One region of the Paenibacillus sp. FSL H8-0048 genome, then DNA from elsewhere that is predicted to be linked to it. Evidence: predicted binding sites of a transcription regulator. Region 1 holds the regulator's gene; each other region holds the start of a gene.
What was found. The regulator Rex, encoded in region 1, represses fermentation and respiration genes when NADH is low (regulators of the CRP and FNR family bind a similar motif). The targets are predictions, from matches to a motif close to TTGTGAAATATTTCACAA.
Positions count from the first base shown of each region.

Region 2: a site for Rex is predicted at 1,929-1,946, ahead of NSU18_RS06555 (DUF1641 domain-containing protein). Genes of this name have one in related genera too.
Region 3: a site for Rex is predicted at 2,535-2,552, ahead of pflB (formate C-acetyltransferase). Genes of this name have one in related genera too.
Region 4: a site for Rex is predicted at 1,760-1,777, ahead of NSU18_RS21910 (formate/nitrite transporter family protein). Genes of this name have one in related genera too.

Region 1 covers NZ_JBBODF010000001.1:7,303,032-7,307,226, reverse strand. Annotated here, with positions in the region: gene NSU18_RS31710 (aminoglycoside adenylyltransferase domain-containing protein) at 1-156, opposite strand, end outside; gene NSU18_RS31705 (cell wall elongation regulator TseB-like domain-containing protein) at 394-915, opposite strand; gene NSU18_RS31700 (amidohydrolase) at 945-2,246, opposite strand; gene NSU18_RS31695 (redox-sensing transcriptional repressor Rex) at 2,236-2,886, opposite strand; gene dinG (ATP-dependent DNA helicase DinG) at 3,025-4,195, opposite strand, start outside.
Region 2 covers NZ_JBBODF010000001.1:1,476,723-1,480,917, forward strand. Annotated here, with positions in the region: gene NSU18_RS06545 (SGNH/GDSL hydrolase family protein) at 1-39, opposite strand, end outside; gene NSU18_RS06550 (NAD(P)/FAD-dependent oxidoreductase) at 204-1,382, opposite strand; gene NSU18_RS06555 (DUF1641 domain-containing protein) at 1,414-1,851, opposite strand; gene NSU18_RS06560 (nitroreductase family protein) at 2,175-2,792, shown strand; gene NSU18_RS06565 (hypothetical protein) at 2,866-3,555, opposite strand; gene NSU18_RS06570 (X2-like carbohydrate binding domain-containing protein) at 4,145-4,195, opposite strand, start outside.
Region 3 covers NZ_JBBODF010000001.1:7,058,549-7,062,743, reverse strand. Annotated here, with positions in the region: gene pflA (pyruvate formate-lyase-activating protein) at 1-63, opposite strand, end outside; gene pflB (formate C-acetyltransferase) at 185-2,446, opposite strand; gene adhE (bifunctional acetaldehyde-CoA/alcohol dehydrogenase) at 2,708-4,195, opposite strand, start outside.
Region 4 covers NZ_JBBODF010000001.1:5,107,012-5,111,206, forward strand. Annotated here, with positions in the region: gene NSU18_RS21905 (FAD-dependent oxidoreductase) at 213-1,577, shown strand; gene NSU18_RS21910 (formate/nitrite transporter family protein) at 1,878-2,705, shown strand; gene NSU18_RS21915 (MFS transporter) at 3,247-4,195, shown strand, end outside.

The DNA of each region.
Region 1 (4,195 bases):
TACGACAATCAGCAGATCAATATCGCTTGAATCCGGGTGAAAACAACCCATCGCCAGGGAGCCGTGCAGATAAATCCCCGACAGATTCTCCCCCAGCTCTTCCTTAAACAAATCCACTGCCTGATCCAAATATGCTAAAACTTCCAATTCAATCATCCTCCTTGAGAGACATTTATGTATGTTGGCGATAGCATTCGAGGTATACAATAAGTATATCAATTCAAGTATATTCATCGATGTATCTCAAACCATATATCTCCATTTAGCCACAGTTCCGCGTCTGCCACCAGTCCAAGAACAGCTCCAGATTATTTTCAACATGATGGATACAAAAAAACGGAAGAACAGATCATCCGTTCCCCCGCAATGTATTTCTGCCGCTGAGTCCTTAGCTTAGCGGTTAGGCAGACTGTACCCCTCACCGATGGCGCTGCCATCCTTGAAGCGGTAAAAGTTGTAATAGAATCGCCCGTCTTTTTTGTAAAATAGCTGCCAGGCATATTCCCCGTTATATACACCGGGCAGCAGCCGTTCAATCTTAACGTCCGGCAGCTGTGCGGCTATGATTTCGCGCATCTTCTCTTCCGAGGTGCCTTTGCTCAGCTCTTCGGCATACAGGCCGTTGTCGCCTCCGGCAGGCTTGCCCTCCAAGGTGAAACGGACCCACACCATCAGCTCGGTCCCCGCTTCATTTTTACCGGTCAGCACCCAGTAGATCTCATTGTCATTCCAGACGGATTTCTGGGCCTTGGTTACCTCTGTCAGTCCGGCTCGCGCCCGGGCCAGCTCCTTGGCTTCACTCCGCTCGTTCCACTGGTCCTTCATAATGTAGGCATAGAACTGGCTTAGTCCGAACAGAAGGAGCAGCACCACGGTAATCCCCAGCCAGATCCATTTTCTCCTCTTCTTCTTCACCACACTGTTTCCTTTCCCGTTCCCCTGAATTACCGTTTAAGCAGGCTCTCGAACGTCTCCTGTGCTTTGCGGCGGATAGCTTCTTCATCCAGTGTCAGGCATTGTCCATGCTTCACTACCTGCTGGCCGTTCACCCATACATGCTCTACATCCTTGGCGCTTGCCGAATAGACGGCATGGGAGAGCAGATCGGTATGCGGCAGCAGATGAGGCTGATCAATATCCAGCGCGATGAAGTCGGCCTTCATCCCTGCTGCAAGCCGGCCTACCCCGCTCAGGAAAACAGACTGCGCCCCGTACTCCGTAGCCATCAGCAGCGCCTCAGGAGCCGGTACGGCTGTAGGATCACCGCTTACGCCTTTATGGATCAGAGCCGCCAGCCTCATCTCTTCAAACATATCCAGGTTATTGTTACTAGCAGCGCCGTCTGTACCCAGGGAGACCTTAACCCCGGCTCTCAGCAGCTCAGGAACACGTGCAACCCCGCTGGCCAGCTTCAGGTTACTGCCGGGATTATGCGACACACCAACATTATAGCGGGCCAGAATCCCGATCTCCTCATCGTTCAGATGAACCCCGTGGGCAATGAGCGAAGGACGGGTGAACATTCCCAGCTTCTCCAGATGCGCGACTGGACGAAGACCGTAGTCGGCCACGTTCTGCTCCACTTCATGGCGCGTCTCGGACATATGGGTATGCATCGGCAGATCCAGATCGTGCGCAGCCTCCACGAACTTCATGAAAAACTCTGGAGGACAGGTGTACGGGGCGTGCGGCGAGAGCATGGTAGTGATTCTGCCGTCAGCCTTGCCGTGCCAGTTACGGGCAAAAGCAACCGCTTCAGCGAGCTTCGCCTGCTGCACCTCTTCCGGACACAGCCCAATCACGCCGCGCATTAGCACCGCTCGAATACCGGATTGCTCTGTTACTTCCGCAACACGGTCCATATGATCATACATATCGAGGAAGGTGGTTGTGCCGCCCTTCAGCATTTCCAGCACGGACAAAGAGGTTCCCCAATATACATCATCACCAGTGAATTTCTCTTCCATCGGCCACATCTTCTCCTGCAGCCAAGTCTGAAGCACCATATCATCGCCGTATCCGCGCAGCAGCGACATGGCCGTATGTCCATGGGTATTGACCAGTCCCGGCATGAACAGCAGACGGCTGCCGTCTACGACCTGGGCGCCAGCCTCCACTACCGGCTCAGCTTCACCTATGTAAGTAATCAGATCATTCTCCAGGGTCATATACCCGCTCAGAACCGGCTTATCGCTGCCCGGAACCAGAAAGTGCCCGTTCTTGATTATCGTGATCTTACTGCTCATCTTCAGCCTCATCCTTTCCATCATGCAAATAATAGGCCAGGCTCTGCAGATCTGTGGTGAAATCTGCGGCATGAATCCGGATATTGGCAGGCGTCTTGAGAATAACCGGTGCGAAGTTCAGAATCGCCTCGATGCCGGAGTCCACAAGAATATCAGCTACATTCTGGGCTTCGCTGTCAGGTACGGTAATAATCCCGATCCGGATGCCCTGGGAGCGGATGGTATCGCTCAGCTCCTCCATCGGCTGCACAACCAGCGAGTTGATCTGCTGGCCCACCTTCGGCGGGTAGGCATCGAAGATCGCAGTAATCTTCATCGTATCCTTCAAGTAAGCGTTATAGTTAGACAAGGCATGACCGAGATTACCGGCTCCAACCAGTGCAACATTAATTTGCTGATCAAGCTTGAGAATATGGCGGATCTTCTCAATCAGATAGGATACATCGTAGCCGATGCCCTTTCGGCCGAAATCACCGAAATAAGCGAGGTCCTTACGGATCTGGGCGGGATTCAGATCAAGCTTCTGGCCCAGCTCCTGAGAAGAGACTGTGGAAATTTCACGTTTTTGGAGATCGTTCAGGAAACGCAGGTACACTGGGAGCCTGCGCACGACGGCCTCCGATATTTTATCCGATTTCATGTATTCTCCTCCTTAAAAGTTGTGTTAGACCCTTACAATTATAGCAACCGTGCCCCCCGCCTGCCGGAGCGGCAGGACAGGGCGGGAACGGATCTTCAGGTTTATCATGACTTATTAATAATAGCAATAGCAGATGAATTAGGAAACCCCGCCGTCCTCCAGCCATTCGGTAATTCTCGGGACCATCTGCTCGGTGAGCATATGCTCCATCTTGGGACCGGGGAGTGAATACAGGAAGTACTTTCCGTAATGCGATTCAATGACTCTGGTATCGTACACAATTACGATGCCCCGGTCCTGCGCCGTGCGGACCAGCCGCCCGAAGCCCTGCTTGAAGCGGATGACAGCCTGCGGCACGGACAGCTTCATGAACGGGTTCTTCTTCTGTGCCTGAAGCAGCTCCGACTTCGCTTCTGCCAGCGGGTGATTCGGCGGCTGGAACGGCAGTCTGACAATCGCCAGACAGGTCAATGCTTCTCCGGGGATATCCACCCCTTCCCAGAAACTGCTGGTACCCAGCAGGACCGAGGCCGGGCTGTCCTGGAAGCGGCGGATCAGCTTGCTCCGGCTGCCGCCTTCCACACCTTGTCCGAGCACCGCGATATCCTGGGAGGCAAGCGCCTCCTTCAGCGGATCATAGACCTGCCGAAGCATCTTATAGGAGGTGAACAACACCAGCATCCGCCCCCGCGTGGTTACAGCAGTCTCGGCAAGAGAGTGAACGAGGGTGTCCACAAAGCGGGCATCCCCTATGCTTCCCTTGACGCTCGGGAAGTCGCGGGGAATAACCAGCAGAGCCTGCTCCCTGTATTTGAACGGTGACGGAAGCAGCGCTGTCATCAGACGACCCTGCTCCGCAGCTTCACCAAGACCCAGGTTATCGATCATAAACTGGAAGGACTTATCCACGGATAAGGTGGCCGAGGTCAGGATGATACTCTTCTTCTTGTCGAAGAACAGCTCCCTGAGCTGGGTACTGACATCAACGGGAACAGCATACATTTGCAGAGACTTCCCCTTATAATTACCGCTTCCCTCCAGCCAATACACGATATTCTCATCGTTCAGACTCATGAAAAAGCGGATCTGCTCTCTAATGGATGCCAGATCCTTGAATAACCCGCCGATATCAGTCACAAGACTGTCCGAGGAGGATTGGCTGTCCGTGTCACGCATCTCACTGAGCATTTTGTCACCCTTGCGGATAATGTCGCTTAGACTGAGGTTCAGTGTATTCTCAAGGGCGGCCAGCTCCTCCCAATCCTTCGGCTTCTTGCCCGGCTGCAGGCGCGCCACCAGCTGGCCTGCT
Region 2 (4,195 bases), 5.8 Mb from region 1:
CCCCTGGAACAGGATGATATCGTTCTTTTGAAATGGCATACCTGAAATCCTCCTATGAAAACATCTATTATATAAACATGATCATTATAGCAAATTGACTTTCCTGCGGACACGTTTTCATTGAAAATTATTCCTTATAGCAAACAAGAAAACCCCCTAAGACTGCCATATTGACAGCCTCAGGGGGCTCTTAGGATCAAAAACTAATAGGCCAGGCTGAACAAGCCATGGATATGAGTCAAATAACGGATATTGCTGGCTTCCTTCATCAGCGTGGCCGGCAGCCCCTTCAGCGGAGTGGAGTTACCGCCGACAATCGCTACCCCGTCTTTGCGTCCGAGGCTGGCAAGTGTGCCGGAATTGACCGGGCTGAAGGCTTCCTGCGGCTTATCATTAAGATAAGCGAACAGATTGTAGCCAATCAGCTCACCCATCTGCCAGGCGATCTGTGCCGTTGGCGGATAAGGACGGCCATCCGGTGCAAAGACAACAGCGCTGTCTCCGGCTACAAATACATTTGGGTGTGAAGTGGACTGCAGGAACTCATTTACCGTGGCCCGGCCGCGGTTGACTTCAAGACCGGATTCGCCAACCAGCGGATTGCCCTGTACCCCGCCGGTCCAGACGAAGGTGTTCGCCACAATCTGCTGCCCATCCTTCAGATCAATCGTATTGTCAACCACCTTCGTAACCGGAAGACCCGTCAGGAACTGCACCCCGCGCTTCTCCAGGCTGGCCGTAGCGCGCTCAATCAGATGATCCGGCAGGACAGGGAGAATCTTCGGACCCGCTTCAACGAGCAGAAGCTTGATCTCAGCAGGATTCACTCCATATTGCTTCGTCAGCTTAGGCAGAATATCGGCAATTTCGCCTACCAGCTCAACGCCGGTCAGTCCGCCGCCGCCGATCAGAATCGTAGCATCTGCTGCGTTGCGGGTTTTGGAATAGTCACGAATCCGGTCTTCAATATGACGGCGAATCCGCAGCGCATCTGCTGCTGATTTCAGCACCATGCTGTACTCTTCAAGTCCCGGAATACCAAAGTATGCAGTGGTGCTGCCCAGACCGACAACGAGCGCATCATAAGTCAGCATAACGCCGTCCGAGAGAATAACCTGTTTGTTCTCTGCAGAGAACGAGTTGACCTTGGCGATTTTCAGATCAATATCCTTACCGGCGAACAGCTTCGCCAGCGGCATGGCAACCGCCTGTTCAGACGCGCTGCCCGCTGCAAGCCGGTGCAATTCCGTAATAATCTGATGTGTCGGATATTGATTGACTACCGTAATTTTGGCTTCCTCTTTGCTCATATATTTACGAACGGTTAAGGCACTGAGCAGACCGCCGTACCCTGCACCCAGAATCACTATATGTTTTGACATCATAATTCCTCCATCATTAAGTATTACGGGCTTATTTGCCCGATTGACGCTCACCGCTGACCTGCAGATAGGCATTCATGAACCGGAGCGCCTTCTGTACCTGCGGGTCCTTGATCATCTTCATCATGCCGAACAGGCTGATGGTTTCGCTGCTTGCCTCCGCGCGGTCCTTCGCTTCAATGACAGTGGCCGCCAGATTCTTGGCCGTGCCCACCACAGGACCCGCCATTTCCTTAATCGCGCCAACTGTATCATTCTTAAGCACTTCGTCCGTGGCAACAGACTGCACAAATTCTAGTGATTTGGACAATACACTAACCATTTGTGTGATCTGCGGCAGCTGCTCAACCAGTACCATCAGAGATTGCTGAACCTCCGGCTTCAGGAGCTCTTTCAGCACATCCTCTTTGGGAAGGGCTGCTTCTGGTATTTCTTGTTCAGGAAGATTTTGGGTAACGGTTTCTGACATTTCGAAGTCTCCTTTTACATATCGTATTCTTGCATAATGAACTCCTATGAAACTATGTGACTATTATAACACTCTATTTGTTATTATTGTCACAATCTTTTTGCCTTTTCAACCTATTTTTGTGATTATTATCACTTCCTCATCAATTTCATCAAGCCAGGTTGATTAATAAGGTTAAATTTACAAATGATTATGTTTTTACTCATTGACGTATACGGATAGTCGTGATATCTTAAGTAAGTAACTTATTGTAAGTTCATTAATTAATAACAGCAATTGATTATAACTAAGCAGCATACATAATTAGATGGAGGTAATGATTTATGAGTACTTTTTCCGAATTGGTGCAATCCCGCAGATCAGCTAATAATTTCGTGGAAGGTGTTACCATCCCGCAGAGTGAGCTTGAAGAAATGTTTTCTCTGGCCCGGCTGGCACCCTCGGCTTATAATCTTCAGCACGCCCATTACAAGGTGATCAGCAATGACAGTGTGAAGGAAGCCATCCGCAAGGATGCGTACGGCCAATACAAGATCCACACTGCTTCTGCTGTTATTGTGGTGCTGGGTGACAAGAATGCCTATCTGCAGGCTCCTGAAATCTATAGCGGGCTTAAGCTGCTGGGAGCGATGAGCGAGGATGCTTACGAGCAGACCATTCAATCCATCAACGATGCTTATACCGGGAACGATGCGTTCCAGCGGGATGAAGCGATCCGCAATGCCTCGCTGTCGGCGATGCAGTTCATGCTGATTGCCAAGGATAAGGGCTGGGATACCTGCCCGATGATCGGCTTCGATCCGGAGGCTGTGAAGGCTACCCTTGGTCTCGGAGAGCATATGGTTCCGGTGATGCTGATTACGATCGGCAAGGATAACCAGCACAAGATCAGACCGCGCGGCTACCGCAAGCCGGTTAATGAGTTTGTTGAATTTATTTAATAAAAAGGGTCTTCCGGTTAAACCACCGGAAGACCCTTTTCATATATAATCCTGCCGTATTATCAATCCATTCTCACCGCGCATACTGCAGAATCGCCACAGCCGCACGCTCCTGCCGCTCCACATCCGTGCTGTTCAAGGCTGCCTTCAGGACAGCCAGCGCCTGCGCTACTGTAGCTTCATCCACCTTAACCGGACAGGCACCGGCAGTACTCCCGCCATCCTCTGCCTGATTCCCCAGCCAGAGATCGATCCGGGCTGCGGGCAGCACTCCTGAATAAGCAGTTATTCTGCTGTCAGAGGCAAGCAGCTCTGCTGCAGCCGGATTGACCGCAGCGAGAGGCAGACTCTTCAGCCAGGTGACACCGCGCCGGTGGGCTGTACTATCCTCAGTACCGCTGTGCCGGGTATCATAGAAGTAATCGCCAAGATCCCCGAGATATACCCACTCTTCATCGGCAATCAGCACATAATCTCCATCCTGCATCGCATTGACGAAGATATCCAGGGTATCGGTTGCACCCTCCAGCTCCTGCCCGTGATAGCCGGCGGCAGCCAGCTTGCGGCTGATCTCTTCTCTGCTATGCTGCTCCAGATCACCCGTACCGGAATAACCCGCACATATATAATTATCCTCCAAAAAGGACTTCAGCAGTCCGCTGCCAAGTTCCTCAAGCTTCACCACATACAAGCTCATTTCCGTATCCTTTCCCTCCAGGCAAAGCTGCCGGAGACTGCGCAGCATCGAAACCATTCTTTTCATTATACAGTAAAGGCAGCGGGATTTGAATTCAGCAGATTCTAAGGAAAACGCAGGATAACAGCGCTTACAAGACCTTTTTCCAAACAGGAAGTGCAAACTTAAAAATTTCGGCTTTTTACTATTCTCCGCACGGACGGTATAATTCAGGTATCAGCTCAAGGACACAGACACTGCAGGAAGAAAGTAAGCCAGGGCAGAATCTCCGGCAGCTAATCTTAAGCAGCGCTCCTCCTTGTGACTGAGACTATATCTTTGATCCTGACATTCCCGCCTTAAGTGAGTCCCTGCACGAAACGGTATGAGCTTCTTAAAGCTCACTGGCTTTATAACCCCAATCCTATCGTGGTAAGCGGATCAGTTGAGAGCAGTTTGAATGTGCAGGATAGGCAAATATACTGCCGCCTCGGACCATTTCTACCCGGCTGAGTACAAAGGATAGGATAAGGAGTCTGAGACTAACATGGGTATAGTGGTAACAATATAAACCTCTATTGTTGATGTACTGATCAACAATAGAGGTTTATATGTGTTTAGTGGCCTATACTAAAAACCGGCAGCCCATGCAATTGTGCATAGGCTGCCTTTTTATTTATAAAGGCTCAATCCCCCATACCAGACTGCCGGAGATGTAAGCCGGAAG
Region 3 (4,195 bases), 240 kb from region 1:
GCGGATACCCGGGCCATCCACCGTTCCAAAGGTTTCTAAAGAGTGGATATGTCCTTTAAGCATGAGATGTCATCCTTTCAAAAAAACTTAAAATTTTAACCACTTTCAGACAAGAGTGTACCGCCCTCTTGCAAGGGCGGCAGCTCTTTAGTTCATTTCAGTTCTTGCAGAACATGAACGTATCTTACATGGAATCGTGGAATGTACGGTTGATAACATCCATCTGTTGTTCACGGGTCAGCTTGATGAAGTTAACAGCATAGCCGGATACGCGAATGGTCAACTGTGGATAGTTCTCTGGATGATCCATAGCGTCGAGCAGCTGCTCACGGTTAAATACGTTAACGTTCAAGTGCTGAGCGTTATTGTGGAAATATCCGTCCATCATGAAGACCAGGTTGGACTTACGGGAATCTTCGTCTTTACCCAGTGCCTTAGGAACGATGGAGAAGGTATTCGAGATACCATCCTGTGCATCGGAGTAAGGAAGTTTGGCAACAGAGTTCAGGGATGCCAGGGCGCCCTTCTTGTCGCGTCCGTGCATTGGGTTAGCACCAGGAGCGAATGGTTCGCCTTTTTTACGTCCGTCAGGAGTAGTACCGGTCTTTTTACCATATACAACGTTCGAAGTGATAGTCAGTACCGATTGAGTAGGTACAGCGTCACGATATGTTTTGTTTTTGCGGATCATCGACATGAAGGTTTCAACCAGTTCAACTGCGATGCTGTCAACAGCGTCGTCGTTGTTACCGTAGCAAGGGAATTCACCCTCAGTTTCAAAGTCGATTGCGATGCCTTCTTCGTTACGGATTGGCTTAACCTTAGCGTATTTGATCGCGCTCAGGGAGTCAGCAGCAACGGACAGTCCGGCGATACCGCAAGCCATTGTACGCAGAATGTCGCGGTCATGCAGCGCCATTTCGATACGTTCGTAGGAATATTTGTCATGCATATAGTGAATGATGTTCAGCGTGTTGACATAAGTCTTAGCCAGCCATTCCATCATTGGTTTGAAACGTTTCATTACTTCATCATAATCCAGGTATTCAGAGGTGATCGCAGGATATTCAGGGCCTACCTGAACGCCGGATTTCTCATCTTTACCGCCATTGATCGCATACAGCAGAGCCTTAGCCAGGTTGGCACGGGCACCGAAGAACTGCATTTGCTTACCGATACGCATTGGGGATACGCAGCAGGCAATCGCATAATCTTCACCCCAGTATGGACGCATTACATCATCGTTCTCATATTGGATAGCGCTGGTCTCAATGGATACCTTGGCACAATATTTCTTGAAGCCTTCAGGAAGCTTCTCGGACCACAGTACAGTCAGATTTGGTTCTGGAGCCGGTCCCAGATTGTACAGGGTATGCAGGAAGCGGAAGCTGTTCTTAGTTACGCGGGTCGTACCGTCTTCAGCCATACCACCGATGGATTCTGTAACCCAAGTCGGGTCACCGGAGAACAGGTCGTTATAGTCAGGCGTACGCAGGAATTTCACGATACGCAGCTTCATTACGAAATGGTCAACGATTTCTTGAGCTTGCTCTTCAGTCAGAGTACCTTCTTCAACGTCGCGTTGAACGTAGATATCAAGGAAGGAAGATACACGTCCCAGTGACATTGCCGCACCATTCTGTTCTTTAACAGCTGCCAGATAACCGAAGTATACCCATTGTGTAGCTTCTTTGAAGTTGACAGCCGGTTTGGAGATGTCCATACCGTGAGCTGCAGCCATTTGTTTCAGTTCGCCCAGAGCACGCATTTGCTCGGACAGCTCTTCACGCAGACGGATAACATCTTCTGTCATGGAGTCTACTTCAAGCTCAGCCAGTTGCTGCTTCTTATCTTTGATCAGGAAATCAATACCATACAGAGCAATACGGCGGTAGTCGCCGATGATACGTCCGCGGCCATAAGCATCAGGAAGGCCTGTGATTACGCCGGATTTACGCACAGCTCTCATATCTGGTGTATATGCATCAAATACGCCTTGGTTATGCGTTTTGCGGATGTTCGTGAACATGTCAACGATATTCTGCGGAAGCTCGAAGCCGTAAGCCTTAGTAGCATCGATCATCATTTTGATACCGCCGAACGGTTGGATGGAACGTCTGAAAGGCGCATCAGTCTGAACGCCGACAATCTGTTCCTTGTCCTTGTCAATGTAACCAGGAGCATGGGAAGTGATAGTGGAGACAGTATCGAGGGAAACGTCCCATACGCCGCCTCTTTCTCTTTCTTCCTTACTCAGCTGGGAGATAATCTTCCACAGTTCAGTAGTATTGCTGGTAGGACCTACGAGGAAATCTTCATTTCCTTCATAAGGCTTGATGTTCTTGGCAATAAAGTTATTAACGTCAACTTTCTTGGACCATGTACCTTTTGTGAAATTTCTCCAGCCAGACTTAACCTCTTGTACTTCTTTTTCAATCACCGACATGCTAAATCCCTCCATTTATATTTAGTATATTTGTAGAGATCGCGGGCTTGAAGGTTGATCCCGTGTCTCGTGATCCCATGAGCTATGGTTGTTATAAAATTCACAATCGCATCTTCATAACCGGGACCGTTGTTTATATAAACATTTTAGTTTATTTTCTGAAAAAGGACTGTGACAAATATCACTCTTTCGGTGATATTTGTCACTTCCATCCAGTCCCATATTAACCTTTAACCTTATTCTTTGTCAGGCAATCGTTACTTAGTTATCGAATTTTCCGTAGAATGCGTTGCGGTATACATCAGCAAGCTCGGATACCAGCGGCATTTTAGGGTTGGCAGTTGTACATTGGTCTTCAAATGCACGGTCAGCCAGATAGTCTACACGGGATTCGAAGTCCTTAGGATCGAAGCCAAGCGCCGAGAAGGATTCTTCGATACCGAGTTTTTTGTTCATATCGCGGATTGCATTGATCAGGCTTGTTACGCCTTCTTCGGTAGTGCGTGCAGGCAATCCCAGAATACGGGCAATCTCAGCATAGCGTTCGTCAGCTACAAAGTGAGAATATTTAGGGAACGAAGCGAACTTCGTAGGCTTCTTGGCATTGTAACGGATAACATGCGGCATCAGGATTGCATTGGTGCGGCCATGTGCGGTGTGATACTGTCCGCCCCATTTGTGCGCCAAGCTGTGGTTAATCCCCAGGAATGCATTGGCAAAAGCCATACCGGCAAGTGTCGATGCGTTGTGCATTTTCTCACGGGCCAGCTTGTCGCCTTGCAGTGCGGATTTCTCCAGCCACTGGAATACCAGTTGAATGGCTTTGATTGCCAGACCATCGGAATAGTCACTGGCCATTACTGATACATAAGCTTCAATAGCATGTGTCAATACGTCCATACCTGTATCGGCAACAGCGGTTTTAGGCAAGCTGTATACAAACTCAGGATCGATAATAGCTACGTCTGGAGTCAGCTCATAGTCAGCCAGCGGATACTTAGTATTATTCCCCGTTGTTTTATCTGTGATAACTGCGAACGAGGTTACTTCGGAACCTGTACCGGAAGTTGTAGGAATCGCAACGAATTTCGCTTTGTTGCCAAGCTTAGGGAATTTGTATACCCGTTTGCGGATATCCATGAACTTCTGCTTCAGACCATTGAAGTCTGCATCCGGATGTTCGTAGAACAGCCACATGCCCTTGGCAGCATCCATTGGGGAACCGCCCCCGAGTGCGATGATGCAGTCCGGCTGGAATCTGTTCATCATAGCTGTACCTTTTTCCACTGTAGTAGTCGACGGATCAGGTTCAACTTCCGAGAACACTTCGATTGCTACAGGAGTCTGGCGTTGACGCAGATAGTGCTCAACTCTTTCTACATATCCCAGCTTCACCATCACAGGGTCAGTGATAATAGCTACGCGTGTAATATCAGGCATTTTGGCCAGGTACTGAGTGGACCCCTTCTCGAAGTAAATCTTGTCAGGTACTTTAAACCATTGCATATTCACGGTACGACGGTTCACCCTTTTCACGTTGATCAGATTGATGGCAGTCACGTTCTGCGATACCGAGTTGCGTCCGTAAGATCCGCAGCCAAGTGTCAATGAAGGGATATTGGTGTTGTAAATATCGCCGATTGCGCCATGTGTAGATGGCGAGTTGACGAGAATACGTCCGGTCTGCAGACGGTTGGAGAACTTCATGATGACTTCTTCATTATTGGAATGGATAGCTGAGCTGTGGCC
Region 4 (4,195 bases), 2.2 Mb from region 1:
GAAGAGCGCATCGGCGGTACTAGTGGAGTGGATAACGGGGTGAAACTCCAAAGTTATTAAAATTTAAAATTGTGAACATTGTGAGAAAAATCACAAAACTACTTGTAATGTGATAAATATCACAATATAATCAATGTATAAAGTGAAAACAATCACAAATGTAAACACAAGCCCTACTAAATAAGCTTTTCAACTTGGAGGAGGAAGAAATCATGAAAGTAGCAGTCATTGGATGTACCCACGCCGGAACGGCCGCCATAGTAAATACCGCACAGTTATACCCGGATGCACAAATAACGGTGTACGAGCGAAACGATAATATCTCATTCCTGTCTTGCGGCATTGCCTTATACGTTGGCGGTGTGGTCAAGGACCCGCAGGGACTATTCTATTCCTCCCCGGAACAGCTGGCTGCGCTGGGTGTGCAGACGAAGATGCGCCATGAGGTAATCAACATTGACACCGCCCGCCGGACGCTGAAAGCCCGCAACCTCGTGACCGGCGAGGAAATGGAAGATACTTATGACAAACTAATTATGACAACCGGCTCATGGCCGATCGTGCCTAAGCTCGAAGGAATAGAGATGGAGGGCATCCTGCTCTCGAAAAACTACAATCACTCCAACACCATTATCGAAGAAGCGCAGAAGGTGAATAGAATTACTGTGGTCGGTGCCGGATATATCGGGGTCGAGCTGGTGGAAGCTTTTCAGATGAACGGCAAGGAAGTTACGCTGATTGATGGGGAAGACCGCATCCTGAGCAAATATCTCGATGAAGAGTTCACCGCACCGATCCAGCAGTCGCTTGAGGATCACGGCATTAAGCTGGCGCTGGGCGAGAAGGTCGCCTCCTTCGCAGGGGAGAACGGCAGAGTGACCAAGGTGATTACGAGCAAGGGTGAGCATGAGACGGATCTGGTGATTCTCTGCATTGGCTTCCGTCCGAATACTGACCTGCTGAAGGGTCAAGTGGATATGCTGCCGAACGGCGCGATTATGGTGAACGATTATATGCAGACCAGCCTGCCGGATGTCTATGCTGCCGGTGACAGCTGCGCGATTCATTACAATCCTACTGGTAAACACGCGTATATCCCGCTGGCCACCAACGCAGTGCGCATGGGAACGCTGGTCGCCCGCAATCTGGTCTCGAATACGATCCCTTACATGGGTACGCAAGGAACATCGGGCATCAAGATCTATGAGGACAATATTGCCGGAACCGGACTGACGGAAGAGGCGGCTGCAGCCGAGGGAATGGATACGGAGAGTGTGATGCTGATCGACAACTACCGTCCGGAGTTCATGCCGACCTTCGAGCAGGTTCAGGTAAAAGTGGTCTTTGACCGTGCCACCCGCCGCATACTGGGCGCGCAGATTATGTCCAAGATGGATCTGACGCAGTCGATCAATACCGTATCGGTCTGCATCCAGAATAAGATGACCGTTGACCAGCTGGCCTTCATCGACTTCTTCTTCCAGCCGCATTACAACAAGCCTTGGAACTTCCTGAACACCGCAGGCCTTCAGGCTCTGCCGAAACCGGCTCCAGTCAAAGAACCTGTACATGTATAAAAGCTAACATTTTGCCGGAGCCCGCTTAGGGCTCTTTTTTTGGGTACGGCAGAGGCGTGTGGGCCGGATGTGGTCGAAAAACCGATCACGAAGGGGAGGCTGCAGGCATTTTGTTCTGCAATAGTAGCTCGGGGATGAAAAAATATACCATGCCGCCAGCTTTTATGGTAAATTTGACATGTCAGTGAAAACTTTCACTTGGTTTTTCGGATAGTGATTTTTATCACGTAAATGTGATTAGGATCACGTTACAATGGCATAAAGGAACAAATTTTAAGTAATTAGAAGGGGATAGGAATCATGGCTTATAACAAACCGCAGGGAATCGCTGAAGTTACGGTAGAGAACGGAGTCAAGAAGGCACACAATCCGCTTAGCACTGTACTCATTCTCGGTTTTCTGGGAGGAGCGTTTATCGCGCTCGGATTTTTGCTGGATATTCGTGTCATTGCCGGTGCACCTGCCGAGTGGGGGTCCATTGCTAACTTCATCGGGGCTGCGGTGTTCCCGGTTGGACTCATTCTGGTGCTGCTTGCCGGAGGGGAACTGCTGACAGGCAATATGATGGCGGTGCCGCTGGCATTCATTGCGAAGAAGATCTCGTTCTGGGAAGTGATGAAGAATCTGGTGCTGATCACGCTCAGCAACCTGGCCGGTGCCTTGTTCGTCGCGTACTTCTTCGGTCACATCGTTGGCCTTACATCAGATGGTGTGTATCTGGAGAAGCTGGTAAGCATGGCGGAGCATAAGATCGATGCTACGTTCCTGCAGGCTTTTATCTCCGGGATCGGCTGTAACTGGCTCGTCGCGCTGGCGGTATGGCTGTCGTACGGGGCTGACAATTTCAGCGGCAAAATCCTTGGTATCTGGTTCCCGACCATGGCGTTTGTGGCCATCGGCTTCCAGCACGTTGTAGCTAACATGTTCCTTATCCCTGCTGCAATCTTCGAAGGACATTTCACCTGGGGCCAGTATGCGGCCAACTTCGTTCCGGTCTGGCTGGGCAATCTGACGGGCGGCGCGATCTTCGTGGCTGCTGCGTACTGGATGGCCTATCTGCGCAAGGAGCCGGGAGCAGTGAACTCGGCTGCAGGCGTCCCTGCTGCTGGCTTGAAGAAACACGCTTAATCATTATCGGACCTGACCCGGTGTATATCGCCGGATTGTAACATAGCTTGGCCTAAGCACTTCCTGCTTCTCGGTACCCTGCTTCAAGGGATTCGCAGAGACAGGGAGTGTTTTTGCGTGAATATAACAGAATCATTCTCCCGACACAAGTGGAAACGGCTTTGCCGTCCTTTTAAAAGGATAATTTATAGAGTAAGACTTATAAATTCTTATATTTAAACAAAATTCACCGTGCAATCCGATTCGGGGGAACGAAATCGGATCTCACGGTGAATAAAATAGGGAGTGTTTCATATGGATCATTACCCCGGGTTCCGGGGAACGAATCAGTGCCGGCAAGGTATTTTTGTTTACGTGAGAAAGAGCGGGTTATAGAATATTAATATCGCTGGCGGCGGTGAAGACGGAATTGATTTTCAATAGAATAATTCCCTGGTTTGCCGCGATACAGCATTAACGCGAATACTTGCCCTGCCCCCTGTGTTGGGATGATACTGGATGGATTAATGACAGCTATGTTACAGGGGATGACAGACAAGATATGAGATTTATGCAGGCCTATCCGAAGGAAATTAAAGTATTCTTGATTGCCAGTCTTATTAATGCTACCGGCAGTGCGCTGATGTGGCCGCTGGTTACAATGTATGTATTCGATGAACTGGGACGCAGTATGAAGGACGCGGGAATCGTTCTGCTGGTGCAGTCGCTTGGCGGGATTGCCGGTCAGCTGCTGGGCGGTTCGCTCTACCATAAGGTAGGGGTCAACCGCCTGATTGTCGGCGCTCTGGCCATGAATGCTCTGACGCTGTTTGCCCTTCCGTGGGCGAGCGGAAGCTGGAGCGTATTCATTATCGTGATGGGGCTGATGGGATTGTTCAACTCCCTCTCCCTCCCGGCCATTCAGGCCTTTATCGGCTTCCGGTTCGCAGAGCAGCGCGCAGAGCTGTTCAATATCATCTATGTTGCCAATAATATAGGGGTAGCCCTGGGAACTTCGCTGAGCGGCTTCCTGGGCAATTATATGCTGAGCTTTGTGCTCAACGGGGTCACCTCGGCCGTATTTGCCGGATTCTTCTTCGTCTATCTGCGCAAGGTAGGAGCGGCACCGGCTCAGGGCCAAGCCGTTAAAAAACAGCCGCAGAATGAAGTGTCCGGCTGGAGACTTCTCGGCCATATACGCATCTATCTGTTCATGGCGCTGGGTTCAATGTTCCTGCTGATCGGCAATTCGATCTGGAACAGCGGAGTCTCGCCGTTCATTATCTCGGAAGGCTGGTCGAAGCAGCTATACGGCTTCCTCTGGACGCTGAACGGCGTACTGATCTTCGCGGCGCAGCCGCTGGTCAGCCTGATCAAGCGCGGGTTCGCGCAGACGTCAACCGCGCAGATGACAGCAAGCGCCGTCTTTTACCTGAGCGGGTATGCTGTAATTCTAATGATGCCAAGCTATCCGGGGATGCTGCTGGGCATGGTGCTGGCTACCCTCGGGG